One region of the Bacillus aquiflavi genome, then DNA from elsewhere that is predicted to be linked to it. Evidence: a T-box and tRNA genes for the amino acid it is inferred to sense, from the RefSeq annotation. Region 1 holds a T-box; the other holds one or more tRNA genes.
What was found. The T-box of region 1 lies ahead of serS (serine--tRNA ligase). A T-box ahead of a tRNA ligase gene usually reads a tRNA of that ligase, here a tRNA-Ser.
Positions count from the first base shown of each region.

Region 2: it encodes a tRNA-Ser, which carries the amino acid that the T-box ahead of serS (serine--tRNA ligase) is inferred to sense. The anticodon was not compared.

Region 1 covers NZ_CP082780.1:3,468,331-3,476,626, reverse strand. The annotation lists gene serS (serine--tRNA ligase) at 1-1,160, opposite strand, end outside; T-box leader at 1,219-1,438, opposite strand; gene pdxT (pyridoxal 5'-phosphate synthase glutaminase subunit PdxT) at 1,535-2,104, opposite strand; gene pdxS (pyridoxal 5'-phosphate synthase lyase subunit PdxS) at 2,119-3,003, opposite strand; gene K6959_RS16810 (D-alanyl-D-alanine carboxypeptidase family protein) at 3,156-4,484, opposite strand; gene guaB (IMP dehydrogenase) at 4,767-6,233, opposite strand; gene K6959_RS16800 (YaaC family protein) at 6,350-7,321, shown strand; rRNA gene rrf (5S ribosomal RNA) at 7,440-7,555, opposite strand; rRNA gene K6959_RS16790 (23S ribosomal RNA) at 7,615-8,296, opposite strand, start outside.
Region 2 covers NZ_CP082780.1:43,762-64,839, forward strand. The annotation lists gene K6959_RS00245 (anti-sigma factor antagonist) at 1-116, shown strand, start outside; gene rsbW (anti-sigma B factor RsbW) at 113-592, shown strand; gene sigB (RNA polymerase sigma factor SigB) at 570-1,361, shown strand; gene K6959_RS00260 (Tex family protein) at 1,698-3,875, shown strand; gene cmpA (cortex morphogenetic protein CmpA) at 3,940-4,053, opposite strand; gene K6959_RS00270 (SprT family protein) at 4,149-4,601, shown strand; tRNA gene K6959_RS00275 (tRNA-Asn) at 4,769-4,843, shown strand; tRNA gene K6959_RS00280 (tRNA-Ser) at 4,849-4,936, shown strand; tRNA gene K6959_RS00285 (tRNA-Glu) at 4,955-5,026, shown strand; tRNA gene K6959_RS00290 (tRNA-Gln) at 5,103-5,177, shown strand; tRNA gene K6959_RS00295 (tRNA-Leu) at 5,186-5,270, shown strand; tRNA gene K6959_RS00300 (tRNA-Leu) at 5,324-5,406, shown strand; tRNA gene K6959_RS00305 (tRNA-Arg) at 5,476-5,552, shown strand; tRNA gene K6959_RS00310 (tRNA-Pro) at 5,562-5,638, shown strand; tRNA gene K6959_RS00315 (tRNA-Gly) at 5,668-5,741, shown strand; rRNA gene K6959_RS00320 (16S ribosomal RNA) at 5,885-7,444, shown strand; rRNA gene K6959_RS00325 (23S ribosomal RNA) at 7,834-10,757, shown strand; rRNA gene rrf (5S ribosomal RNA) at 10,817-10,932, shown strand; tRNA gene K6959_RS00335 (tRNA-Met) at 10,950-11,023, shown strand; tRNA gene K6959_RS00340 (tRNA-Asp) at 11,052-11,127, shown strand; gene tsaE (tRNA (adenosine(37)-N6)-threonylcarbamoyltransferase complex ATPase subunit type 1 TsaE) at 11,502-11,957, shown strand; gene tsaB (tRNA (adenosine(37)-N6)-threonylcarbamoyltransferase complex dimerization subunit type 1 TsaB) at 11,954-12,655, shown strand; gene rimI (ribosomal protein S18-alanine N-acetyltransferase) at 12,678-13,124, shown strand; gene tsaD (tRNA (adenosine(37)-N6)-threonylcarbamoyltransferase complex transferase subunit TsaD) at 13,124-14,146, shown strand; gene K6959_RS00365 (ABC-F family ATP-binding cassette domain-containing protein) at 14,398-16,254, opposite strand; gene moaC (cyclic pyranopterin monophosphate synthase MoaC) at 16,401-16,895, shown strand; gene K6959_RS00375 (redox-sensing transcriptional repressor Rex) at 16,918-17,601, shown strand; gene tatA (twin-arginine translocase TatA/TatE family subunit) at 17,657-17,845, shown strand; gene tatC (twin-arginine translocase subunit TatC) at 17,864-18,616, shown strand; gene K6959_RS00390 (YdiK family protein) at 18,847-19,053, opposite strand; gene K6959_RS00395 (CPBP family intramembrane glutamic endopeptidase) at 19,077-19,778, opposite strand; gene groES (co-chaperone GroES) at 20,156-20,440, shown strand; gene groL (chaperonin GroEL) at 20,514-21,078, shown strand, end outside.

The DNA of each region.
Region 1 (8,296 bases):
AAACCAGAACCATTTAATGTATGCACATGCTCAAGCTTTGCTTTTTGATCACGGCGAAAACGAATATTTGCACGTCTTGCTTGGAATGCTTCAAAGTTACTGCAAGAAGAAATTTCTCGATACGTATTATAGCTAGGGAGCCATACTTCAAGATCATATTTTTTTGCTGCAGTAAATCCTAAATCTCCTGTACACATACTCATTACCCGATAAGGAAGCTCTAACAATTGTAACACTTTTTCCGCATTTCCTGTAAGTTTTTCTAACTCTTCATAAGAATCTTCTGGTTTTACAAATTTAACCAACTCCACTTTATTAAATTGGTGCTGGCGGATCAACCCTCGAGTATCTCGGCCTGCAGAACCTGCCTCAGAACGGAAGCAGGCACTGAAAGCAACATAATTTATTGGTAAATCTTCCCCGTTCATTATTTCATCTCGATGCAAATTTGTTACAGGAACTTCTGCTGTCGGGATTAAAAAATAATCTTCGCTTTCAACTAAAAATGAATCTTCTTCAAATTTGGGGAGCTGTCCTGTTCCTGTCATACTTGCACGGTTTACTAAGTATGGTGGCAGCACTTCCTGATAACCATGCTCATCAACATGGAGATCTAGCATAAAATTAATTAACGCGCGTTCTAGTCGTGCACCGAGACCTTTATAAAAAACAAAGCGACTTCCTGTTACTTTTGATGCACGTTCAAAATCTAAAATTTCTAGCTGATTAGCAATTTCCCAGTGAGGTTTAGCTTCAAAATCAAATTGACGAATTTTACCCCATTTACGAATTGCAACATTATCATCTTCAGTTTCCCCAATCGGTACACTTTTATGAGGAATATTTGGAATGCTTAATAAAAGCTGATCTAACATTTCCTCTACATTTCGAAGTTGGTCATCCAATGCTTTTATTTGCTCACCAACTTCACGCATTTCTTTAATAATATGATCTGCATCTTTCTTCTCCCCTTTTAATACGGCAATCTTTTGGGAAACTTCATTCCGTTTGCTTTTTAATTTTTCACTCTCAATAATTAACTCCCGACGTTTTTGATCTAATTCCTCAAACTTGTCTAAATCAGTTAAATCTTCTCCGCGATACTGCAATATCTCCTTAATTTCTGAGAAGTTTGCTCTTAAATATTTTAAATCAAGCATGATTCTATCCCCCTCAAATGATCATATAAGCTTACAAAAATCAAAAAACTCCCATCCCAAAAGGGACGAGAGTTACCCGCGTTGCCACCCAAGTTGAAAGCATATTTGCTTTCCTCTTTAAAAAATAACGGTTTTAATCCGAAAGTGCTTACTTGCTTAAAAAGCGTTCCACACTTTTGCTCGAGGATGGATTCACAAAGTTCATTTACCGATTCACACCAACCATCGGTTCTCTTAAAAATGATGCACTTGCTACTAGTTCCTCTCATTGCTTTTTCTAAATTAATGATTATTTTTTTTATTTAATTTACTACAATTATGCGCTAGTTTCAACAGCTTTATACAATTAAGCTCATCTCATGAAAATATGGATTCTACGCCTCTTTAACCATTGAGATGAAATAATCTATTAAACGAATATCATCTGTTAATTCCGGATGAAATGAACAACCTAAAAACGGACCTTCTCGAACTGCTACGATACGTTCGTTATATTTTGCGAGAACCTCGACATTCTCACCAACTTCGACAATATGGGGTGCACGGATAAATACACCGTTAAAATGATCCGCAACTCCTAAAATGGATAGTTCTGCTTCAAAACTTTCCCTTTGCCGCCCGAAAGAATTACGTTCAACCGTCACATTCATAACGCCAATATGCGGTTCTTCATTTCCAACAACTTTTTTTTCAAGCAAAATAAGACCTGCACAAGTACCAAACATCGGTTTTTTATTTTGTGCAAACTGTTTTAATGAATCCATAAAATCATATTGATCAATTAAACGTCGCATCGTTGTACTTTCTCCGCCAGGAAGAATAAGACCATCAATTTCTTCAAGTTGTTCTTTCTTTTTTATATTAATAGCTTCAACACCTAATTTTTCAATCGCTCGAATATGTTCTGCTACTGCTCCTTGTAAGCCAAGTACCCCTATTTTCATTAATGATTTTCCCCTTACCAACCTCGATCTTGCATACGATCCTCTGGTGCAAGTGAGGATATTTCAATTCCTTTCATTGCGGATCCTAATCCTTTTGAAAGATGGGCAATTAATTCATAGTCTTGATAATGCGTAGTGGCTTCTACAATTGCTTTGGCAAACTTAGCTGGGTTATCTGATTTAAATATTCCTGAGCCAACAAATACTCCGTCAGCACCTAGCTGCATCATTAAAGCAGCATCAGCAGGAGTAGCTACTCCACCGGCAGCAAAGTTAACAACAGGAAGCTTTCCAAGACGTTTTACTTCAAGTAAAATTTCATAAGGAGCACCTAACAATTTAGCCTCAGTCATAAGCTCATCTTCATTCATTGCTACAACTTTACGAACTTGAGAGTTAACTTTTTTAATATGGCGAACAGCTTCTACAATATTTCCAGTTCCAGGCTCTCCTTTTGTTCTAAGCATTGAAGCACCTTCACCGATTCTACGAGCTGCTTCACCTAGATCACGACAACCGCAAACAAATGGAACTGTGTAATCATTTTTATTTAAATGGAATTCTTCATCCGCTGGTGTTAACACTTCACTTTCATCAATATAATCAACACCCATTGCTTCTAAAACTCGAGCTTCTACAATGTGCCCGATCCGTGCCTTAGCCATAACAGGAATCGTTACTGCATTCATTACCTCTTCTACAATTCGAGGATCTGCCATTCTAGCAACTCCTCCAGCAGCACGTATATCGGCTGGCACTCGTTCAAGAGCCATTACTGCAACGGCACCTGCTTCCTCAGCTATTTTAGCTTGCTCACTATTAATAACATCCATAATTACGCCGCCCTTTTGCATTTCTGCCATGCCGCGTTTAACTCTTTCTGTACCTATTTTCATAATAAATTCTAACTCCCTTTTAAATAGATTTTATAACAAATAATATTTGCTGATTTTAAAAAATATACAACTAAATTGGTCGGAATTTATTATTCCCGTATATGAAAATAAAACAACAAAACGGGCATCCTGTCAAGACAAGAAGCCCATTTTAATTAAAACCAACCTTTTACAGTCGATGAAATGCTGTCCCATAATTCACCGAAAAAGCTGCCAATTCCCCGCATTGTTAACACAAACCAATTAGCTTTTTCAACAGTTTCTGCAGCAACAACATCTACTTTAATTGCATTGCTTCCTTCATCCATTAGAAAGCTTAATTGTTCACCGTCTTTTGGCTCTATTATTAAATAACCGATTTTATCACCCTTTTTAACAGGTGCTGTCAATTCCCCATTTTTGTTTAGCTTCTTTTCATCTATCACCAATTGATAAGTATAATTTTCTTTCTCCCCGTCGTTAACAACTAAATTAACCGCTTTTTTCGTGTGAATTTTAACTTTATCTTCTTTTCCTTTTATAACTGGAATTGTTTTATTTCCTTTTATTACATAGTTTTTAGGGAGAATTTCTTCTTTTGAAAAATTACTAAACCCATAATCTAGTAATTTTCTTGTCTCGGTAAAACGCTGCTCTTTCGAATTTGCCTTCATAACAACAGTAATAAACCGTTGTCCATCCCGTTCAGCTGTTGAAGTGAAACCAAAACCAGCAAAATCAGTTGATCCTGTTTTTAATCCATCGACCCCTTCATAATGAAACACAAGACCAGGCAACATCCAATTAAAGTTTGCATATTCACGACCATCTTTAAATTTCAGCTTAGGCATTTTTGCTGTTTCTAACACTTCTGGAAAATCTCTTAGTAAACAAAAGGCTAGCTTTGCAGTTGCTTTTGCCGACATGACATTTTCCTCATCAGGTTCACCTGCTGGATGTTTTCCTAATAAACTTCTATTATTTAAACCTGATGAATTCACAAACTTAAATTCACCTAGACCGAGTTCCTCTCCTTTTTTATTCATTAACTTAACAAAGTTTTTTTTAGTGCCAGAAATTAACTCAGCTAACGCGACAGTAGCAGCATTTCCCGAATGTATAGCCATTGCTTGATATAATTCTTTTACAGTATATTTCTCCCCTTGCGTTAATCCTATATTTGAAAGCTCAGGTGCAGCAGATAATTGATGAATATATTCATTAATGATGACTTCTTGATCCCACTTAATTTTCCCCTCATTAATTGCTTCTAAAACTAGGTATTCAGTCATCATTTTTGACATACTAGCAACACCTATTACAGCATCTGCATTTTTCTCATAAAATATTTTTCCAGTCTCCGCATCTAATAAGATTGCTCCTTCAGCTTCTATTCCAAGTGAGTCTGTTTCTGCTTTTATGTATTGGGGAGACGTGGAAAAAACTATAGTAAAAATTAAAAAAAGCACCATAATTTTTATCGATATTTTTTTTGCCGATTCCAAAATTAAAAACCTCCAAGATGTATTTTCTAATTATTTATATTAACAGCCAAGTGCTATTTCTTTTTAAATTGTGTTTAGCTAAACTAGGATAAATATTTAAATAAAACAAAATGGGGTTATCGTATGAATTACCCTGCTTTTCTTGCTTTTAAAACAATAAAAATGGATGAATTGGTGAATTGAATCGAAGCTCGTTATTTTCCTGTTTAAGTTTAACATAAAAAAACATAAAAAAATAGACAGATAATCAATCATCTGTCTATTGTAATTAATGGGAATAATTTATGATAATAAGTAGTTTGGTGCTTCTTTCGTAATTTGAATGTCATGTGGATGACTTTCACGTAAACCAGCACCAGTCATTCGTATAAATTGAGCATTCTCTCTTAACTCGTGTAAATTTTCTGATCCACAATATCCCATGCCTGAGCGGATTCCACCGACTAGCTGGTAAATTGTATCCGATAATGGTCCTTTGTAAGGAACTCTGCCTTCAATTCCTTCTGGGACAAATTTTTTATTTTCCTCCTGAAAATAGCGGTCTTTTGAACCCTTTTCCATCGCACTAACTGACCCCATGCCCCGATATACTTTGAAACGACGCCCTTGATATATTTCAGTTTCACCCGGACTTTCCGAAACCCCAGCTAGCATACTTCCAAGCATGACAGCATGACCACCTGCCGCCAAAGCTTTTACAACATCTCCAGAAAATTTAATTCCGCCATCGGCAATAATTGCTTTACCATACTTTCTTGCTTCTGTTGCACAATCGTAAACTGCTGTTATTTGTGGAACACCGACTCCTGCAATAACACGGGTTGTACAAATTGAGCCAGGTCCTATTCCAACCTTAACGACATCTGCACCAGCTTCTATTAAAGCTTTAGTTGCTTCTGCAGTGGCTACATTTCCGGCGATAATATTCAATTCTGGATATGCTTCACGAATTTGGCGAACAGTATCAATTACACCCTTTGAATGTCCATGTGCAGTATCAACAACAATGACATCAACATTAGCTTTAACGAGCATTTCAACACGTTTCATCGTATCTTTCGTTACTCCAACAGCTGCGCCTGCTAACAACCGTCCTTGTTTATCCTTAGCAGAGTTAGGAAACTCAATCACTTTTTCAATATCCTTAATTGTAATAAGCCCTTTTAGTATACCTTTCTCATCAACAAGAGGGAGCTTTTCAATTTTATATTTTTGTAATACCCTTTCTGCTTCTTCTAATGTGGTACCAACTGGAGCTGTTATTAAATTTTCTTTTGTCATTACATCTGAAATTAAAATCGAATAATCTTGAATAAAGCGAAGATCGCGATTTGTTAGAATTCCTACTAATTTTCGTTCCTCTTTATTATTAACAATCGGAACACCTGAAATTCGATATTTACCCATTAGGTGTTCAGCATCATAAACTTGATTATCTGGCATTAAAAAAAATGGATCTGTAATAACTCCGCTTTCAGATCGCTTTACTTTATCAACTTGATCTGCTTGCTGTTCAATTGACATGTTTTTATGAATAATCCCTAGACCACCCTGCCGTGCCATAGCAATAGCCATATCCGCCTCCGTTACGGTGTCCATTCCTGCACTAATAATAGGAACATTTAACTTTAATGTTTTCGTTAATTCTACTTTAAGACTAACATCACGAGGTAACACTTCTGACTTTGCTGGAACTAACAATACATCATCAAAGGTTAAACCTTCCTTAGCAAACTTACTTTCCCACATTATTTTTTCCTCCTCTTAACGAAAAATATTATTAGTAGGTTATCAATTGGACAAAATACTGTCAAGGAAGCAATGATATGTTAGATTTTTTAGTTTATTTGGAGGCAAAAAAAAGCATGTATAAATATATAGATTTAGACAGTTTTTCAATTTATTTTTCTGCTTCGACAACACAAGATTTTTTATATCATCATTACCAAACATTAAACATAAAAGACGCTGACCAAAAAAGTTATGAAAATTGTTATCGTTTTATTTACTTTTTAGAACATGGATTATTGCATTATAAACAAGCGAAGATAGCCCCCCTTGCATTAAAACCTATCCTGCTTTTTTACGGTGTTGTACACCTTATAAAAGCATGTATATTAACAGTAGATGCAAATTATCCCAAATCTACAACTATGTTGGCTCACGGAGTTTCGACTAGAAAGAGAAAAAAACAACAGTATGAATTTTTTCAAGATGAAGTAAAATTACAAAAAAATGGTCTTTTTCCTTTAATGGCTGAAAAAATGTTTCATATGAAACATTTAGAGGGCAACAAATTAACAATGGGGTCTCTTTTAAAGCAAATTCCCGAACTAAATGACTTATTTCTTCACTTAGGTGAGACAACACCATCACTTTTGAAGATCGAAAAACAAACCGATACATACATTATTAGTGAAGAAATACTCGACTATTTTCACATGACAGAAAGCCATTTTATCCGTTTTTTTCAATCTATAAGTTCTTTTCCGATTTCAATCTTAACTGATACAAAAGGTAAAAATATTACCTTCAAAACCAAAAGTATTAATTTTATGAACTGTTTACCTTTAAGATATAGCATAATTGATAAACAGTTATATTTACCACTTATGAGGAGTGAACTACTTAAATATCCTGAAATCTTAATTCATTATTTAATTCTTTATAATTTAAGTATGATTGCTAGATACGAAACAGAATGGTGGAGCGAACTAATCAAAATGATGCCAAATCAAGATTTTCCGTTTATTAAAACATTTTTAAATATCACAATGGAAAAAAGCCCTTTTTTAGTCTATCATTTTTTATCTAATAAAAAAGAGGGGAACGAATAAACTTGTTAGACAAGGCTCATAGCACGAGGCGGAGACATATAATATTATCCATACTTTGACTTCGTTGGAACATCTACAACATAAAAAAGAACAACAAAAAGTTGTTCTTTTTTTTAGTGCCCGGCAACGTCCTACTCTCGCGGAGGGATGCCCTCTACTACCATTGGCGCTGAGAAGCTTAACTTCCGTGTTCGGAATGGGAACGGGTGTGACCTTCTCGCCATCGTCACCAGACAATTGTTCTCTCAAAACTAGATAATGTGAAGAAGTAAGAAAGAAAGTATCATGTTTATTTGGTTAAGTGCTCGCTCGATTAGTATCTGTCAGCTTCACGTGTCGCCACGCTTCCACCTCAGACCTATCAACCTGATCATCTTTCAGGGAGCTCAAATGGGAAATCTCATCTTGAGGGGGGCTTCATGCTTAGATGCTTTCAGCGCTTATCCCTTCCGCACGTAGCTATCCAGCTATGCCTTTGGCAAGACAACTGGTACACTAGCGGTGCGTCCATCCCGGTCCTCTCGTACTAAGGACAGCTCCTCTCAAATTTCCTACGCCCACGACGGATAGGGACCGAACTGTCTCACGACGTTCTGAACCCAGCTCGCGTACCGCTTTAATGGGCGAACAGCCCAACCCTTGGGACCGACTACAGCCCCAGGATGCGATGAGCCGACATCGAGGTGCCAAACCTCCCCGTCGATGTGGACTCTTGGGGGAGATAAGCCTGTTATCCCCGGGGTAGCTTTTATCCGTTGAGCGATGGCCCTTCCATGCGGAACCACCGGATCACTAAGCCCGACTTTCGTCCCTGCTCGACTTGTAAGTCTCGCAGTCAAGCTCCCTTGTGCCTTTACACTCTGCGAATGATTTCCAACCATTCTGAGGGAACCTTTGGGCGCCTCCGTTACCTTTTAGGAGGCGACCGCCCCAGTCAAACTGCCTGCCTGACACTGTCTCCCGCCCCGATAAGGG
Region 2 (21,078 bases), 390 kb from region 1:
ATAATGGAGAATTTCAGCTTATCGGTCTTTCTGAGCGGTTAGTGAGGCTATTTGAAATTACAGGGCTTGCAAATATTATGAAGATAAACAGTAAAATAGAGGGTGAAATCCAATGAAAAAAAAGATCGATTATGTTGAAATAAAAATACCTGCAAAACCTGAATTTGTTGGAGTCATCCGATTAACGCTTTCCGGTATTGCAAGCAGAATCGGTTTTTCGTATGAGGAAATCGAGGATATAAAAATAGCAGCGAGTGAAGCATGTACAAATGCAGTACAACATGCCTACAAACCGAACGAACAAGGGGAAATTATCGTAAGTGTCGGTTTATACAAAAATCGGATTGAAGTAATCGTATCTGATAACGGGAAAAACTTTAATCTGGTAAATAACGGGAAAAAAATAGGTCCTTATTCTTCGGAAGAATCGATCGAATTTTTGCGTGAAGGAGGATTAGGTCTTTACCTTATCGAAACGTTAATGGACGAAGTAGAAATTCGTCAAGGAAATGGAGTATCGGTATATATGGTAAAGTATCTCGACGGAGAGCAGGTGGAGAGGAATGCCAATGCCCAAAGAATCTCAACCTAACAAAGTAATAAAGAAACACGATACGTATCAATTAATCAAAAAGTATCAAAATAATCAAGATGAAGAAGCACAAAAAAAGCTTGTCCTTCAATATGAGAATTTAGTTGAAATGATTTCACGAAAATACTCAGCCGGTAAATCGTTTCATGAGGATGTTTACCAAGTAGGGATGATCGGGCTGTTAGGTGCTATACGTCGTTATGACGAATCTTTTGGAAAGAGCTTTGAAGCTTTTGCTATTCCAACAATAGTTGGGGAAATAAAACGCTTTTTACGAGATAAGACATGGAGTGTTCATGTACCACGGAAAGTTAAAGAGCTGGGACCGAAAATAAAGTATACCGTTGAAGAATTGACAATCAAACTTCAACGCTCACCGAAAATAGCTGAAATAGCAGATACGTTAAAGGTTTCAGAAGAAGATGTGCTTGAAGTAATGGAAATGGGGAAAAATTATCATGCCTTATCTGTCGATCGTGCAATTGAGGCAGATATAGATGGAGGAACCGTCACATTATTAGACATTATTGGAATTGTTGATAAAGGCTTTGAGAAGGTAAATCAAAGATTAGTGCTTGAAAGAATTTTGCATGTTTTAAATGAACGGGAAAAGAAAGTAATTCAGTATACGTATTTAGAAAATATGAGTCAGAAACAAGCAGGTGACAAATTAGGGATATCGCAAATGCATGTTTCTCGCCTTCAGAGAAGGGCAATAAAAAAGCTTCAAGAAGCGATTCATTCTGATAAAATCATTCATAGTATATGAAATTAAAGCAAAGACATTGTTTAAAAAGAATGATGATTCTACATACTTATTAGATCAGCTCAATCTTTTTTACTTACTATATGATTTAGCAGTAGGCAAACATAGCCAGATTATATTTTTTCCTATTATTAACGGAGTGGAACAATAATATAGTTCAAAGTATAACGGTGGTAACCTGCTCTATTTTAGAGAAGGTTTCTTTGTGTTAAGTTATGTTTAATTATTGGCTTATTCCCTATATCGCCGGAAGAACCTTTTCGGCATAGCTGAAAACGACGAAATAATAAATTGTGGAAAAATTATTAAACCTTGAATGATGCATGGGAGATGAAGTGTTTGGAACAAACAGCTAATCAACACGAAAAACTAATCAATGAAGTAGCTTCACAGCTAACAATAAGCGTAAAATCAGTTCGCAATGTCATATCACTTTTAAATGATGGTAATACAGTGCCATTTATAGCTCGGTATCGAAAGGAAGCAACTGGTTCATTAGATGAAGTGCAAATTCGAGATATTATGGAGAAATGGAATTACTTGCAAAACTTAGAAAAGCGAAAAGAAGAAGTCATTCGTTTAATAGAAGAGCAAGGAAAGCTAACTGATGAACTAAAAGCTCAAATTAATAAAGTTACAAAATTGCAAGAAGTAGAGGATTTATATCGGCCATATAAGCAAAAACGCCGTACAAAAGCAACAGTAGCAAAAGAAAAAGGGCTCGAGCCGTTAGCACAATGGTTGATGACTTTTCCAACGGAAGGAATGGTAGAGTCAAAAGCAGCTCAGTTTGTATGTGAAGAGAAGGAAGTATTAACAGCTCAAGATGCGTTAAATGGTGCAAAGGATATTATTGCTGAATGGTTGAGTGATGATGCACAAATTCGTCAGTGGATTAGAGCGGAAACATTTAAACACGCTATGATCGAATCAACAGTTAAAGATAAAGATAAAGACGAGAAAAAAGTTTATGAAATGTACTATGAATATGAAGAGCCAGTAAAAAAAATCGTTCCACATCGAGTTTTAGCATTAAATCGCGGCGAAAAAGAAGAGATTTTACGTGTTGTCGTTAAACCGGATGTAGAAAAAATTACATCGTACCTATGTGTACAATGGATCAAATCGCCTGCCTCTATAACTAGCGACATAGTTCGTGAAGCAATTGAAGACGGTTATAAACGGCTTATTCAACCATCAATTGAAAGAGAGATTCGCAATGAGTTAACTGAAAAGGCTGAAGATCAAGCGATTCATATTTTTTCCGAGAATTTACGGAACTTATTATTGCAGCCGCCATTAAAAGGGAAAGTTGTACTCGGAGTGGATCCCGCTTATCGGACAGGCTGTAAGCTTGCTGTGGTAAATGAGACTGGAAAGGTATTGAAGATTGATGTCATTTATCCACATCCACCAAAAGCAAAACCGCAAGAAGCTAAGGAAAAACTGTTACACATTTTAACAAATAATGAGATCGAACTTATTGCTATTGGAAATGGTACGGCTTCTCGAGAAACTGAGCAATTTATAGCTGAAACATTAAAAGAAATAAATAAAGACATTTCTTATTTAATTGTGAATGAGGCTGGAGCTAGTGTATATTCTGCTTCAGCGTTAGCAAGAGAAGAGTTTCCTGACTTACAAGTAGAAGAACGAAGTGCTGTTTCAATTGCAAGGCGAGTTCAAGACCCTTTAGCAGAACTTGTTAAAATTGATCCGAAGTCCGTTGGTGTTGGTCAGTATCAGCATGACGTTTCGCAAAAAAAGCTTACTGAATCGTTAACGTTTGTAGTTGAAACAGCAGTGAATCAAGTAGGGGTAAATGTAAATACATCATCCGCATCCTTATTGCAGTACGTAGCAGGTTTATCAAAAACCGTTGCAAATAATATCGTGAAACAGAGAGAAGAGACGGGAAAATTTACAAATCGTAAGCAACTAAAGAAAATACCTCGGCTTGGTATTAAAACATATGAACAGGCAATTGGCTTTTTAAGAATAGTTGATGGGACGGAACCTCTTGATAGAACAGGAATTCATCCTGAAAATTATGAAAATGTGAAAAAGCTGCTTGCAAAATTTAATGCAGAGACATCGGATCTTGGTTCAGAAAAGTTAAAAACGGAGTTAAAATCAATTGATTTAAAGTCAACTGCAACTGAATTAGGGATAGGTGAATTAACATTAAAAGATATTATAGAAGCATTAATTAGACCAGAAAGGGACCCGCGGGATGATTTACCGCAGCCGTTGTTAAAAAAAGATATTCTTCAGTTAGAAGATTTAAAACAAGGAATGGAGCTAGAAGGTACAGTTCGAAATGTAGTTGATTTTGGAGCGTTCATAGATATCGGAGTGAAGCAAGATGGACTCGTGCATATTTCTAAACTTAGCAACAAGTATGTTAAGCATCCGTTAGATGTTGTCTCGGTTGGAGATGTAGTCACGGTTTGGGTCGATTCAGTAGACATACAAAAAGGAAGAGTTGCTTTAACGATGTTCTCACCATACAAATAATTTAAAGCAGTTAGGCTGTCGGAACATTGACAGCCACTTGTTTTTTAAGACTTCTCCTTGGTTTTCAGGAGCAGTGCTTTTTTCTGTAAAAATACCAGCACTGATTTAACAGCTTAATTTGATAACGGTCTTTTTCAAAGAATGCTCTTTTCATTTGGTTTTGAAACCAATTAGGCATAAATAAACGCCTCCTAAACATAATCTTCGAAATGTATTTCTAGTGTATGCTTTAGAAGGTTGTCAAGTTCACCTTAAAATTCAAGGTGGTGTAAAATGAAGAATGAAGATTTGCAAAAATTAGTTGAAAAAATTTCATTGCAATATTTTCAGCAGTCGTTTCATCATCAAGCTTATTTTAATAAAAGATTGCGAACGACTGGCGGACGATATTTGCTTAATTCTCATCATATAGAAATTAATAAAAAATATTACGATCAATTAGGTGAAAAGGAATTGATCGGCATTATTAAGCATGAGCTTTGCCATTATCACCTCCACATTGCAGGAAAAGGATATCGTCATAAAGATAAAGATTTTAAAGAATTAATGGCCAAAGTAAATGCACCTCGCTTTTGTTCTGTTCTTCCTGAAGCTTTGGAGAAGCGCAAAACAAAATCTTTAACATATGTATGTACAAGCTGCAACTATGTATATAAAAGACAACGAAAGGTTAACACTAAGCGTTACGTCTGTGGTAAGTGCAAAGGGACTTTGCAAATTTTGTAGAAGAACGTATTTTTGATTAATAAAATTTATCTATGGACAATTTTACTTATTGACTTTTGTTTATCACCTCTATATAATTGGAAGAGTCGAGAAGAGAATCGACTCTTTTTTGACAAGTTACTTTCCAAAAAAGAATGCCATTATACATCTCAGAATACTTCTATTATTCCGCAGTAGCTCAGTGGTAGAGCATTCGGCTGTTAACCGAACGGTCGTAGGTTCGAATCCTACCTGCGGAGCCATATCTGGGGAAGTACTCAAGAGGCTGAAGAGGCGCCCCTGCTAAGGGCGTAGGTCGTGCAAACGGCGCGAGGGTTCAAATCCCTCCTTCTCCGTTTAGTCGCTTTTATTACGGCCCGTTGGTCAAGCGGTTAAGACACCGCCCTTTCACGGCGGTAACATGGGTTCGAATCCCGTACGGGTCATTAAATATAGTGGGAAGTGAGTGTTTTACTCATTTCCCATTCTTTAACGAGAAAGCTTTTTAGAACATATTGTGATTGGGCTATAGCCAAGCGGTAAGGCAACGGACTTTGACTCCGTCATGCGTTGGTTCGAATCCAGCTAGCCCAGCCATTTTTTGTGCGGATGTGGCGGAATTGGCAGACGCACCAGACTTAGGATCTGGCGCCGTGAGGCGTGGGGGTTCGACTCCCTTCATCCGCACCAAAAAAAATCTTGCTTTAATTCGGAAAATGAGTTATTATAGAGTATGTCGCTATGCGGTCGTGGCGGAATGGCAGACGCGCTAGGTTGAGGGCCTAGTGGGGGCGACCCCGTGGAGGTTCAAGTCCTCTCGACCGCATCATCAAAAATTAACCTTGACAAACAATTTTAAATTTGATATAATAAAGAGGTTGCTTCAATTTAATATGCGCCCGTAGCTCAATTGGATAGAGCGTCTGACTACGGATCAGAAGGTTATGGGTTCGACTCCTTTCGGGCGCGCCATGTTAGTCACGGGAAGTAGCTCAGCTTGGTAGAGCACATGGTTTGGGACCATGGGGTCGCAGGTTCGAATCCTGTCTTCCCGACCAATTCAATCAATATTTTAATATGTTTATATGCGGGTGTAGTTTAGTGGTAAAACCTCAGCCTTCCAAGCTGATGTCGTGGGTTCGATTCCCATCACCCGCTCCAATATCATTGCTCTTTGAAAACTAAACAAACAAACGTCAACAACAATTTAAACAATTTAAAGTGGAGGCAACTAACTATTCGTTAGAAGCTGACACTTGCCAACGTTATTTTTTTTTTATTATGAGCGAATCAACGCTCCAAGTTTATTGGAGAGTTTGATCCTGGCTCAGGACGAACGCTGGCGGCGTGCCTAATACATGCAAGTCGAGCGAACTGATCAAAAGCTTGCTTTTGAACGGTTAGCGGCGGACGGGTGAGTAACACGTGGGCAACCTGCCTGTAAGACAGGGATAACTTCGGGAAACCGGGGCTAATACCTGATAACCCTTCTCTTCGCATGGAGAGGAGTTAAAAGATGGCTTCGGCTATCACTTACAGATGGGCCCGCGGCGCATTAGCTAGTTGGTGAGGTAAAGGCTCACCAAGGCGACGATGCGTAGCCGACCTGAGAGGGTGATCGGCCACACTGGGACTGAGACACGGCCCAGACTCCTACGGGAGGCAGCAGTAGGGAATCTTCCGCAATGGACGCAAGTCTGACGGAGCAACGCCGCGTGAGCGAAGAAGGTCTTCGGATCGTAAAGCTCTGTTATTAGGGAAGAACAAGTACCGTTTGAATAAGGCGGTACCTTGACGGTACCTAACGAGAAAGCCACGGCTAACTACGTGCCAGCAGCCGCGGTAATACGTAGGTGGCAAGCGTTGTCCGGAATTATTGGGCGTAAAGCGCGCGCAGGCGGTCCTTTAAGTCTGATGTGAAAGCCCACGGCTCAACCGTGGAGGGTCATTGGAAACTGGGGGACTTGGGACTTGAGTACAGAAGAGGAGAGTGGAATTCCACGTGTAGCGGTGAAATGCGTAGAGATGTGGAGGAACACCAGTGGCGAAGGCGGCTCTCTGGTCTGTAACTGACGCTGAGGCGCGAAAGCGTGGGTAGCGAACAGGATTAGATACCCTGGTAGTCCACGCCGTAAACGATGAGTGCTAAGTGTTAGAGGGTTTCCGCCCTTTAGTGCTGCAGCAAACGCATTAAGCACTCCGCCTGGGGAGTACGGCCGCAAGGCTGAAACTCAAAGGAATTGACGGGGGCCCGCACAAGCGGTGGAGCATGTGGTTTAATTCGAAGCAACGCGAAGAACCTTACCAGGTCTTGACATCCTCTGCCACTCCTAGAGATAGGACGTTCCCCTTCGGGGGACAGAGTGACAGGTGGTGCATGGTTGTCGTCAGCTCGTGTCGTGAGATGTTGGGTTAAGTCCCGCAACGAGCGCAACCCTTGATCTTAGTTGCCAGCCTTTAGTTGGGCACTCTAAGGTGACTGCCGGTGACAAACCGGAGGAAGGTGGGGATGACGTCAAATCATCATGCCCCTTATGACCTGGGCTACACACGTGCTACAATGGATGGTACAAAGGGCAGCGAAACCGCGAGGTCGAGCCAATCCCATAAAACCATTCTCAGTTCGGATTGCAGGCTGCAACTCGCCTGCATGAAGCCGGAATCGCTAGTAATCGCGGATCAGCATGCCGCGGTGAATACGTTCCCGGGCCTTGTACACACCGCCCGTCACACCACGAGAGTTTGTAACACCCGAAGTCGGTGAGGTAACCTTTTGGAGCCAGCCGCCGAAGGTGGGACAGATGATTGGGGTGAAGTCGTAACAAGGTAGCCGTATCGGAAGGTGCGGCTGGATCACCTCCTTTCTAAGGAATCATTAAAGGTTGATCGTTTGTTTGTTTAGTTTTGAGAGAGCAATCTCTCAAATATTGTTCTTTGAAAACTAGATAATAAATGAAGAAGGCAAAAGAAAGAAACCGAGTATCACCAAAGATATCTCTTAAAAAAAAGGAAAAGAGAAGCAAGTAGTTCTAGGAAGTAAATGAACGACAACCGGAGCGTACAAAAGTACGTGAGGATTGGAGTGAATGCAACTGACAACGAAATACGTAGCTTATCTTTTACCGAAAAAAGACAATTTAGAAGCGAGTTATTCAAGGAAACAAGTGATCGAACACCGGAGCGTACAAAACGTACGTGAGGATGTGAGAGAGCGCAGTTGACGCGGAAAAACGAAGCTTATCAATTGTCGTAAGGTTAAGTTAGAAAGGGCGCACGGTGAATGCCTTGGCACTAGGAGCCGATGAAGGACGGTACTAACACCGATATGCTTCGGGGAGCTGTAAGTAAGCTTTGATCCGGAGATTTCCGAATGGGGAAACCCCCTATCCGTCATGGGATAGGATCATAACCTGAATCCATAGGGTTATGAAGGCAGACCCGGGGAACTGAAACATCTTAGTACCCGGAGGAAGAGAAAGCAAAAGCGATTCCCTAAGTAGCGGCGAGCGAAAAGGAAGGGAACAGCCCAAACCAGAGGCTTGCCTCTTGGGGTTGTAGGACACTCAACATGGAGTTACAAAGGAACGAGGTAGATGAAGCGGTCTGGAAAGGCCCGTCAGAGAAGGTAACAACCCTGTAGTTGAAACTTCGTTCCCTCCTGAGTGGATCCTGAGTACGGCGGGACACGTGAAATCCCGTCGGAATCTGGGAGGACCATCTCCCAAGGCTAAATACTCCCTAGTGACCGATAGTGAACCAGTACCGTGAGGGAAAGGTGAAAAGCACCCCGGGAGGGGAGTGAAAGAGAACCTGAAACCGTGTGCTTACAAGTAGTCAGAGCCCATTCATGGGTGATGGCGTGCCTTTTGTAGAATGAACCGGCGAGTTACGATTTCATGCAAGGTTAAGTTTAAAGACGGAGCCGCAGCGAAAGCGAGTCTGAATAGGGCGAAAGAGTATGAGGTCGTAGACCCGAAACCAGGTGATCTACCCATGTCCAGGGTGAAGTCCAGGTTAACACTGGATGGAGGCCCGAACCCACGTACGTTGAAAAGTGCGGGGATGAGGTGTGGGTAGGGGTGAAATGCCAATCGAACTTGGAGATAGCTGGTTCTCTCCGAAATAGCTTTAGGGCTAGCCTCAAGTGTAAGAGTCTTGGAGGTAGAGCACTGTTTGGACTAGGGGCCCTCATCGGGTTACCGAATTCAGACAAACTCCGAATGCCAAAGACTTATCCTTGGGAGTCAGACTGCGAGTGATAAGATCCGTAGTCGAGAGGGAAACAGCCCAGACCACCAGCTAAGGTCCCAAAGTATACGTTAAGTGGAAAAGGATGTGGAGTTGCTTAGACAACCAGGATGTTGGCTTAGAAGCAGCCACCATTCAAAGAGTGCGTAATAGCTCACTGGTCGAGTGACTCTGCGCCGAAAATGTACCGGGGCTAAACGTATCACCGAAGCTGTGGATTGACACCGTAGGTGTCAGTGGTAGGAGAGCGTTCTAAGTGCGTTGAAGCTAGATCGTGAGGACTGGTGGAGCGCTTAGAAGTGAGAATGCCGGTATGAGTAGCGAAAGAAGGGTGAGAATCCCTTCCACCGAATGCCTAAGGTTTCCTGAGGAAGGCTCGTCCGCTCAGGGTTAGTCGGGACCTAAGCCGAGGCCGAAAGGCGTAGGCGATGGACAACAGGTTGATATTCCTGTACCACCTTATCGCCGTTTGAGCAATGGGGGGACGCAGGAGGATAGGGTAAGCGTACAATTGGATGTACGTCTAAGCAGTTAGGCTGGTAATGAGGCAAATCCCATTACCGTAAGGCTGAGCTGTGACAGCGAGGAAAATTATTTTCCGGAGTTCCTGATTCCACACTGCCAAGAAAATCCTCTAGCGAGGAATAAGGTGCCCGTACCGCAAACCGACACAGGTAGGCGAGGAGAGAATCCTAAGGTGATCGAGAGAACTCTCGTTAAGGAACTCGGCAAAATGACCCCGTAACTTCGGGAGAAGGGGTGCTCTGATAGGGTGCAAGCCCGAGAGAGCCGCAGTGAATAGGCCCAGGCGACTGTTTAGCAAAAACACAGGTCTCTGCGAAGCCGCAAGGCGAAGTATAGGGGCTGACGCCTGCCCGGTGCTGGAAGGTTAAGGGGAGCGCTTAAGCAATCGCTGAAGGTGTGAACCGAAGCCCCAGTAAACGGCGGCCGTAACTATAACGGTCCTAAGGTAGCGAAATTCCTTGTCGGGTAAGTTCCGACCCGCACGAAAGGCGCAACGATCTGGGCACTGTCTCAACGAGAGACTCGGTGAAATTATAGTACCTGTGAAGATGCAGGTTACCCGCGACAGGACGGAAAGACCCCGTGGAGCTTTACTGTAGCCTGATATTGAATTTTGGTGCAGCTTGTACAGAATAGGTAGGAGCCGTGGAAACGTGAGCGCTAGCTTACGTGGAGGCGTCGGTGGGATACTACCCTTGTTGTACTGAAATTCTAACCTGCGCCCCTTATCGGGGTGGGAGACAGTGTCAGGCAGGCAGTTTGACTGGGGCGGTCGCCTCCTAAAAGGTAACGGAGGCGCCCAAAGGTTCCCTCAGAATGGTTGGAAATCATTCGCAGAGTGTAAAGGCACAAGGGAGCTTGACTGCGAGACTTACAAGTCGAGCAGGGACGAAAGTCGGGCTTAGTGATCCGGTGGTTCCGCATGGAAGGGCCATCGCTCAACGGATAAAAGCTACCCCGGGGATAACAGGCTTATCTCCCCCAAGAGTCCACATCGACGGGGAGGTTTGGCACCTCGATGTCGGCTCATCGCATCCTGGGGCTGTAGTCGGTCCCAAGGGTTGGGCTGTTCGCCCATTAAAGCGGTACGCGAGCTGGGTTCAGAACGTCGTGAGACAGTTCGGTCCCTATCCGTCGTGGGCGTAGGAAATTTGAGAGGAGCTGTCCTTAGTACGAGAGGACCGGGATGGACGCACCGCTGGTGTACCAGTTGTCTTGCCAAAGGCATAGCTGGGTAGCTACGTGCGGAAGGGATAAGTGCTGAAAGCATCTAAGCATGAAGCCCCCCTCAAGATGAGATTTCCCATTTGAGCTCCCTGAAAGATGATCAGGTTGATAGGTCTGAGGTGGAAGCGTGGCGACACGTGAAGCTGACAGATACTAATCGAGCGAGCACTTAACCAAATAAACATGATACTTTCTTTCTTACTTCTTCACATTATCTAGTTTTGAGAGAACAATTGTCTGGTGGCGATGGCGAGAAGGTCACACCCGTTCCCATTCCGAACACGGAAGTTAAGCTTCTCAGCGCCGATGGTAATAGGGGGCATCCCCTTGTGAGAGTAGGACGTTGCCAGGCTTTAAATTTTATATTACCGCGGGGTGGAGCAGTCAGGTAGCTCGTCGGGCTCATAACCCGAAGGTCGTAGGTTCAAATCCTATCCCCGCAATTTCTAAAAAATTTGAGAATAATTTGCTGGTCCCGTGGTGTAGCGGTTAACATGCCTGCCTGTCACGCAGGAGATCGCGGGTTCGATTCCCGTCGGGACCGCCATTTAAAAGAAGAGACAATTTGTTTCGTCTTTTTTTTTGCATTATAATAAAATTAATTAAAAAATGAATGATTTTTGCTTATCGAGGAAAAATCATGTAAACTACAATTATATTCTTAGGAAATATCCTAAGGATTCAGACTATTGTCAAACGCTCGTATTCATCGTTGCTTGCACTTCGTTGTTAAGCTACATGATGCCTGTTCCATTCGTATTCTTAGGCGTCTCGACTGACAAGCGTTTTTAATCATTTTGATGGGTTTTTACATATTGTCTATAAGCTCTATCCTTAGGAAATATCCTAAGGTTTTTTTTAAAAGTTGAATATTTCTAAAAATAATTTACGATTGTTAATGGTAAAATAAGGTGAGCTACTATGAAAGAATATGAGAAAAAGTTTTATACTTCAGAAGAAACGATGAAATTTGCCGAGAAGTTTGCACAGCATCTTAAGCCAGGTGATGTGATTGCACTTGAAGGTGATTTAGGGGCTGGAAAAACAACCTTTACTAAGGGCTTGGCTCTAGGACTAGGGGTTAAACGGACAGTAAATAGCCCTACTTTTACTATTATTAAAGAATATAAAGGGAGACTGCCCTTATATCATATGGATGTATATAGGGTTGAAGATTCTTATGAGGATCTTGGATTTGCTGAATATTTTGAAGGTGAAGGTATAACAGTCATTGAGTGGGCCCATTTAATTGATGAACAGCTTCCTGGGGAGCTGTTAACCATTTTTATTTATCACGGTACAGCTGGTGAACGGAGATTAGTATTTGTTCCAAAAGGAGAACGGTATGAGTTATTATGTAAGGAGATTTTTTCATGAAAGTTTTAGCGATTGATACGACTAACTATGTGTTAGGTATTGCAATAGTAGACGAGGTAAAGGTGATCGGAGAGTATATAACGAACTTAAAGAAAAACCACTCTGTTAGAGCAATGCCAGCTATTGACATGCTCATGAGAGAGTGTGATGTTGTACCTTCTGATCTTCATAAAATTGTTGTCGCAAAAGGTCCGGGATCTTATACGGGGGTCAGGATCGGCGTAACCATTGCAAAGACGTTGGCCTGGACTTTAAATATTCCACTTGTCGGAGTTTCTAGTTTGGAAATATTAGCAGCAAGTTCAGGTCGCTATTTTAATGGTTATGTTTCACCATTATTTGATGCTAGAAGAGGTCAAATTTATACCGGACTATATCGTTATGATAAAGGAGAGCTAACCCCTGCTTTAAAAGATATAATTGTTCTTTCTGAATTGTGGGCAGAACAATTAAAGGGCTATTGTGAGCCGATTTTATTTGTCGGCAATGATCTTCATCTGCATCGACAAGCATTTAAAAAAACATTAACAAAACAAGCTGTGTTTGCAGCTGTTACGGAACATAATCCGCGTCCAGGAGAATTAGCCTTTCTTGGGATGAATAAGGAAAGCGAAGAGGTTCATACATTTACTCCAAATTATGTTCGCATGGCCGAAGCTGAAGTAAAATGGTTAAAAAAGAACCGGGCCAACAATTAATTAGTGAAATGAGAAGAAAAGTATGAGTGAAATGAACTTTAGATATATGACTGTAGATGATATTGATAAGGTTTTGCAAATTGAACAGGCTTCTTTTACTTTACCATGGAATCGTGAAGCCTTTTACCATGAAATGGTCCATAATCAATTTGCTGTTTATGTATTACTAGAAGTAGACAAGCATGTTGTCGGGTATTGCGGTTGTTGGATCATTGTAGATGAAGCTCATATTACGAATGTAGCTTTATTACCTGAATATAGAGGGAAAAAGTTAGGAGAAGCGTTAATGAGACAAGTCATGTTAATCGCTCTTCAGAAGGGGGCAAAAACAATGACTTTGGAAGTAAGAGTATCAAATGAGACTGCACAAAATTTGTATAGGAAACTTGGTTTTCAAAACGGTGGAGTTCGAAAAAGCTATTATACAGATAATCGAGAAGATGCACTAGTCATGTGGGTGAATTTATGATGAAAAAAGAGCTATATATTATGGGTGTTGAAACGAGCTGCGATGAAACAGCAGTAGCAATTATTAAAAATGGGCGGCACATTGTTTCAAATATAGTTGCCTCACAAATTGAAAGCCATAAACGCTTTGGAGGGGTTGTTCCAGAAATCGCGTCTCGGCATCATGTTGAACAAGTGACGATTGTTTTTGAGGAAGCGATGAGAGAGGCAGGAATTTCTTATGCCGATTTAGATGCTATTGCGGTAACAGCAGGTCCTGGTTTAGTTGGAGCGTTATTAATTGGTGTGAATGCAGCAAAGGCGATTGCATTTGCTCACGAAATTCCCCTTGTTGGTGTCCATCATATAGCTGGGCATATTTATGCGAATCGTTTCGTAAAAGAAATGGAATTTCCTTTACTAGCACTTGTCGTATCTGGCGGTCATACGGAGCTTATTTTTATGAAAGAGCATGGATATTTTGAAGTCATTGGTGAGACGAGGGATGATGCGGCAGGTGAAGCATATGATAAAGTTGCGAGAACGTTGAACCTTCCATATCCTGGCGGTCCGCATATCGATAAGCTTGCTCATGAAGGGACACCGACGATTAAATTACCGCGAGCTTGGCTTGAACAAGGTTCATACGATTTCAGTTTCAGTGGATTAAAATCTGCTGTTATTAACACGCTTCATAACGCAGAACAGCGTGGAGAAAAAATAAACCCGAAAGATCTTGCAGCAAGCTTTCAAGAAAGTGTGATTGATGTCCTTGTCGGAAAAACTGTTGCTGCCGCTAAGGAGTACAATGTAAAACAAGTATTGTTAGCCGGTGGGGTTGCCGCTAATAAAGGACTTCGTGCCGCATTAACTGAAGCGTTTTCCGAGCTGTCAGAAGTTGAATTAATTATTCCACCGTTATCACTTTGTACAGATAATGCAGCTATGATTGCAGCTGCGGGAACCGTTTTATTTGAAAAAGGTCAACGGGCAAATTTTGCTCTCAATGCAAATCCAGGTTTGGATATAACGATTCACAATTAACTTGTGGATAAAGTCTATTTTTTATCTTAAATTGTTGATTATGTGGATAAAACCATATGCTATCTGTGGATAATGTGGAAAAATTCGTGTGAGTCTTTATTAAAAAAGGAATAACTGTGGATATTTTTGTGGATATGTTTTTGCAAAATAAAAACTGGGGGAAAATAACCCCAGTTTTTTTTATTCTGAATTTATTGTTCTGAAAGTGAAGCCCACTCATTCATTAATATTTCTAACTTTTCAGTAGCTTCTTACTTTTCTTTGTTAATCTTAGCTACTTTTTCATGATCATGATAAATGTCAGGATCACATAATAATTGTTCATTTTTTTGAATTGTTTCCTCTAAGGATTCAATGACGATCTCTAACTCTTCTATCCGTCTTTTTCGTTGTCTTTCAAGCCGTTTTATTTCTTTTTGTTGTTCAAAAGAAGACTTTGGCTGTATCAGTTGCTGTTTTGAAGAAAATTCTTGCTCCGCTTCTAATGCTTTTATTTCTAGTTGCTGTTGCTTTTTTTCCAAGTAATAATCATAATCTCCAATATATTCAATCGCTTTATCGTTGTGTAATTCAATCACTTTCGTTGCAATCCGATTGATAAAATAACGATCGTGGGAAACGAATAAAATCGTTCCAGGATATTCAAGCAAGGCATTTTCTAACACTTCTTTACTTTCTAAGTCGAGATGGTTTGTCGGCTCGTCTAAAATAAGAAAGTTTGCCTTTTCCATCATGAGCTTAGCTAAGGCAAGCCTCGCTCTTTCCCCACCGCTTAAAGTGGAAACGGTTTTTAAAACATCATCACCAGAAAAGAGGAAATTACCTAACACTGTTCGAATCTCCTTTTCTGTTTTTATTGGATAATTATCCCATATTTCATTTAACACAAGTTTATTAGACGTTAAATCAGCTAATTCTTGGTCGTAATAACCGATTTTTACATTTGAACCTATTTGAATGTGACCTGCAAGTGAGGGAATTTTATTGACTATCGTTTTTAATAATGTTGATTTGCCAATACCGTTTGGACCAACTAATGAAATACTTTCTCCGCGTGTAATTCGCACCTCAATATTTTCAGTAATCTTTTTTCCGTTGTAGCCAACTGCTAATTCCGTTAGTTTTAAGACTTCGTTTCCACTTTGTTTTTCAATTTCAAACCTGAAAGAGGCTGATTTTTCATCGCCTAGCGGACGATCAAGTACATCAATTCGTTCTAACTGCTTGCGGCGGCTCTGTGCCCGCTTCGTAGTGGAAGCACGGACAATGTTGCGTTGAATAAAATCCTTTAATTTTGAAATTTCCACTTGCTGTTTCTCGTATTGCTTTAATTCCTGTTCATAAATTTCAGCTTTTTGAACTAAATAAGAACTATAATTGCCATTGTATTTTGTTATATGTTTACGAGAAATTTCATAAACTTGATTCACAATTTTATCGAGAAAATATCGGTCATGAGAAACAATTAAAATGGCACCATCGTAATTTTGTAAATAATTTTCAAGCCATGATAATGTTCCAATATCAAGATGATTCGTCGGTTCGTCTAAAATAAGAATATGAGGTTTTGTTAAAAGAAGCTTCCCAAGGGCAAGCCGTGTTTTTTGTCCTCCGCTTAAGCTCGATACTTTTGTAGAATAGTCAAATTTCCCAAAGTTAAGTCCATGAAGAACTGAACGAATATCGGCTTCGTATTGATATCCGCCTCGCTCTTTAAATTGAACTTGCAATAGATCATATTCTTTTAAAACTTGTTCATATTCGGATGATTTGTCTAAATGGGTCATTTTATTTTCTAAAAGGCGAAGCTCTTGTTCTATTTGGATTAATGGTTCAAAAACCGAAAGCATTTCATCCAAAATTGAGCGTGTCGATTCTAGCCCTGTGTTTTGGGCTAAATAACCGATCGTTACATTTTTAGGTTTTATGATTTCCCCGCTATCGTATGAAAGTTGTCCAGCTATTATTTTTAAAAGAGTAGATTTTCCTGAGCCATTTCTGCCAACTAGAGCAATTTTATCTTTAGATTGTATTTCTAACTTTATATTCGATAAAATAAGATCAGCGCCAAAATATTTGCTTACTTGATTTATTTGTAATAATATCATGCTATCTCACCTCTATTACCATAAAAATAGTGTAACGTATTCCTTTCCTAACGGCAAACAGATAACATTGTGAAAAAAGGTACAAAGTTTTACAGACAATAAAATGAAAATAGTGTAATATCAAGATAATGAGAGGAGAAAGAGAGATGACAGGATTCACTCATTTTAATGAGGCAGGAAGAGCAAAGATGGTTGACGTAAGCAAAAAGCCAGAAACCTTTCGAACTGCGGTCGCACGATCAAGTATTACAGTGAATCGGGAAATATATGATAATATCACATTAAATAAGGTAAAAAAGGGGGATGTATTAGCTGTTGCTCAAGTTGCAGCAATAATGGCGAGCAAAAAGACATGGGATATGATTCCGATGTGCCATCCGATTTCACTGACAGGTGTAGATGTTTCGTTTGAATGGAAACAAAAAGAACAACAATTTACATTAATTATTACAACTTTTGTTAAAACGAAAGGGAGTACGGGAGTAGAAATGGAAGCGTTAACAGCCGCTTCAGTCTGCGCTTTAACTGTCTATGACATGTGTAAAGCTGTGGATAAAGGAATGGTTATTGGTCCAACTTATCTTGTTGAAAAAACAGGAGGAAAAAATGGGGATTTTATCAGAAAGGAAATAATAGACTAATGAAAAGAAGCGGGGGATCACAATGCAAAATGAAACAAATAAAATTCCGCAAGCAACAGCAAAAAGGTTGCCATTATATTATCGATTCATACAAAATTTACACGCTTCAGGAAAACAAAGAGTTTCATCGGCAGAATTAAGTGAAGCAGTAAAAGTAGATTCAGCGACAATTCGCAGAGATTTTTCTTATTTCGGCGCCTTAGGTAAAAAAGGATACGGCTATAATGTTCATTATTTATTATCATTTTTTCGTAAAACGTTAGATCAGGACGAGCTTACAAAGGTAGCTTTAATCGGTGTCGGAAATTTAGGAACGGCCTTTTTAAATTATAATTTTCTTAAAAATAATAATACTAAAATCTCGATTGCTTTTGATATAGACCATCATAAAATTGGAACTTTAATTGGAGATGTTCCTGTTTATCATTTGGACGATTTAGAAGAACGGATTAGTAATGATCATATTTCGGTTGCGATTTTAACCGTCCCAGCTCCAGCTGCACAAACGATTACAGATCGATTAGTACAAGCGAATGTGAAAGGAATTTTAAATTTTACTCCTGCTCGATTAACTGTCCCTCCGTCTCTTCGAGTTCACCATATTGATTTGGCTGTAGAGCTTCAATCACTCGTTTATTTTTTAAAGCATTATCCTAATCATGAAGAAAATATTTCCGGAAAGGATATACTAGATTTAAACGAATAGAAGCTTGTTGTATATGAAAAAAACAGTTAAAATAAAAGGTAGGAGGTGAGGCAAAATGATGAATATAGGAATGGGAAGCCTCATATTAATTTTAGTTATAGCTTTAATCATCTTTGGTCCAAAAAAGCTTCCAGAGCTTGGAAAAGCAGCTGGAAATACACTTCGTGAGTTTAAAAATGCGACAAAAGGCTTAGCAGACGATGACGATGATGATAAACAACAGAAAAAGACTGATGTTAAGTAAGGTTAGGATGAACATGTGATGAGTCAAAGAGATATGACCGTTTTTGAACACATACATGAATTAAGAAAACGACTTGTACTCGTAGTCGTTTTCTTCGTCATTGCTGTTATCATTAGCTTTTTCTTAGCGGAGCCTCTCATTGTATATTTACAAGAGGCAGATGAAGCAAAAGAACTGACAATGAACGCTTTTCGACTTACAGACCCGATAAAAATTTATATGCAATTTGCTTTTATCACTGCATTTGTTTTGACGCTGCCCCTTATTTTATACCAGCTTTGGGCATTTATTAGTCCGGGTCTGTATGAGAGGGAACGGAAAGTAACGCTTAGCTACATCCCAATTTCCGTAATATTATTTTTGAGCGGACTAGCTTTTTCATATTTTATTCTTTTTCCGTTTGTTGTAGAATTTATGAAACGAATTGCTGATCGTTTAGATATTAACCAAGTAATTGGGATTAATGAATATTTTCAATTTTTATTTCAATTAACAATTCCGTTCGGGCTGTTATTTCAGCTGCCAGTTGTAATTATGTTTTTAACAAGACTGAGTATCGTAACACCAATGTTTCTTTCAAAAATACGCAAATATGCTTACTTTGTGTTATTAGTCATTGCAGCTTTTATAACGCCACCAGAGCTGTTGTCTCATTTGATGGTAACGATTCCATTATTTATATTATATGAAATTAGTATTCTGATCTCTCGCTTCTCTTATAGGAAAGTGAAAGAGGCAGAAAGATTATATGAACAACAGTTAAAAGAATAAAGAACGTATTAAATACGTTCTTTATTCTTTTATATGATGTTAATATTTTGATATTTTTTAAACGCTTGTCAGTCAAGACGGAAGCGAATAGAACAGTCATACATGAGTTTATAACGAAGTACAAGTAACGATTTTGAATATGAGGTTTGTGTGAATATTCTAAAACAGCCCTAACAGGACTATTCCAGATTATAGGGAAGTTTATTTTGAAAACGCTTGTCAGATCATACTTAGTCTGACTTATTTTTTTTCTTCTTCGTTATAAAATGAAAAGCGGTCATTCTAATGCCTGCCCCAAAATCAATTGTTGCAAGGAGGACAAGTAAGTAAGAGAAAAAGCCCCATCCTTGTTGGTTTACATTTTGAATAGCAAAGAAGGTAAATAATATTCCAAGGAAAATATAGACGAATCCAGTAAATAGCGGTGACGCTCTCATGTAAAATCCTCCAAAAAAGACGTTTATTTAATATAGTTTTCCAATTCATTACTCGCAAGAAATTGAACAACTAGTACGAGTGTATTCATCGCAATATGGGCAAACATTGGGACGATAATACGTTTTGTTTTTACATATAAAAAGGAAAATGTAAAGCCCATTGCTGTATAAATAATAATATGGCTAAAGTCAACATGAGCTAAAGCAAATATGATTGAGCTAATAAAAGCTGAAATAAAAAAGTTAAACCGTTTCTGCAACGAACCAAAAATAATTTTGCGAAAAACAATTTCTTCTAATATAGGCCCTAAAATAGTAACAACAACAATCATTAATGGGAAATACTCAACTGCTGAAACAATATCTTCCGTATTTTGTGAGCCTGTTTCAATTCCAAGTTTCAATTCGATCGCTACAGCGACAGCTTGAGCAAACATGGCTAAAAATACGCCGCCAAATGCCCATGCAATCGAGACTCCAGTAGAAGTTGCATTCCGTTCATATTGAGGATATTTGATTTCTTTTCGCAAAATAAAGAGAACGATAAGCAGTGTGATCGTAAAACTAAACACAACCCAGGATGATAAACCAATCATTTTTAATTGTGAGGCATTACTGTCTTTTTTATAGAAAGCTGCAATCGCTGTAAACAGCGGAGCCCCGAAAATACTCGAGAGCTGCATGAAGATATAAATAATTAAAATATACCAATACTCCTTTTTCAAATTGTCGACCTCCTTTTACAAAGCTTTTATTTAAAGGCTGTATGAAACAATATGGTTATTCTAGGCTTGAGACCATAGTATCATACGAATGAGCCAAATAAATCTACATAGTTGTATCATAGTCCACTCTTTCTATTTTACTAGTTAAAGGCAGCAAGTTTCAAATGCCAAGGATCATTTTTTCTAAATATAAAATGTTATGGTGACATATTTTATCGTTTACTTCTCACAATAAACCAACTTTTTTTTTTAAAAAAAAAACAGCATGATACTTGAAAAAAAGTTTCGGTTTATTTAATATAATAATTGTGTTAGCACTCGTTAGATGAGAGTGCTAACAAATAACAAAATATTACATATTGAGGAGGTTGTTTAACTTGTTAAAACCACTAGGTGATCGCGTTGTGATTGAGCTAGTTGAAACTGAGGAAAAAACTGCAAGCGGTATTGTATTACCAGATACTGCAAAAGAAAAACCTCAAGAAGGTAAAATTGTAGCTGTTGGAACAGGTCGTGTACTTGAAAATGGAGAGCGTGTTCTTCCTGAAGTTTCCGAGGGCGATCGCATTATCTTCTCAAAATACGCTGGTACTGAGGTAAAATACGAAGGTGCAGAGTACTTAATTTTGCGTGAAAGTGACATCCTTGCTGTAATTAGCTAATTCGTAATTATTTGCATGGAACATCCCTTATAAATAATCAAATTTAAAAAATATTTGAGGAGGTTGTTATACAATGGCAAAAGATATTTTATTCAGCGAAGAAGCTCGCCGTGCGATGCTTCGTGGAGTAGATTCTCTTGCAAATGCGGTAAAAGTAACTCTTGGACCTAAAGGACGCAACGTGGTTCTTGAGAAGAAATTCGGTTCTCCACTTATTACAAACGACGGAGTAACAATTGCAAAAGAAATCGAATTAGAAGATGCATTTGAAAATATGGGTGCAAAGCTTGTTGCAGAAGTAGCAAGCAAAACAAACGATGTTGCTGGTGACGGAACAACAACTGCAACTGTACTTGCACAAGCAATGATCCGTGAAGGCTTGAAAAACGTAACAGCTGGCGCAAATCCTATGGGAGTTCGCAAAGGAATTGAAAAAGCAGTAAAAACTGCTGTTGAACAATTAAAAGCCATTTCTAAGCCAATTGAAGGAAAAGATTCAATTGCACAAGTTGCTTCTATTTCAGCTGACGACAACGAAGTTGGTCAATTAATCGCAGAAGCAATGGAACGCGTTGGTAACGACGGAGTAATTACAATCGAAGAGTCAAAAGGCTTTACAACTGAGCTTGACGTTGTAG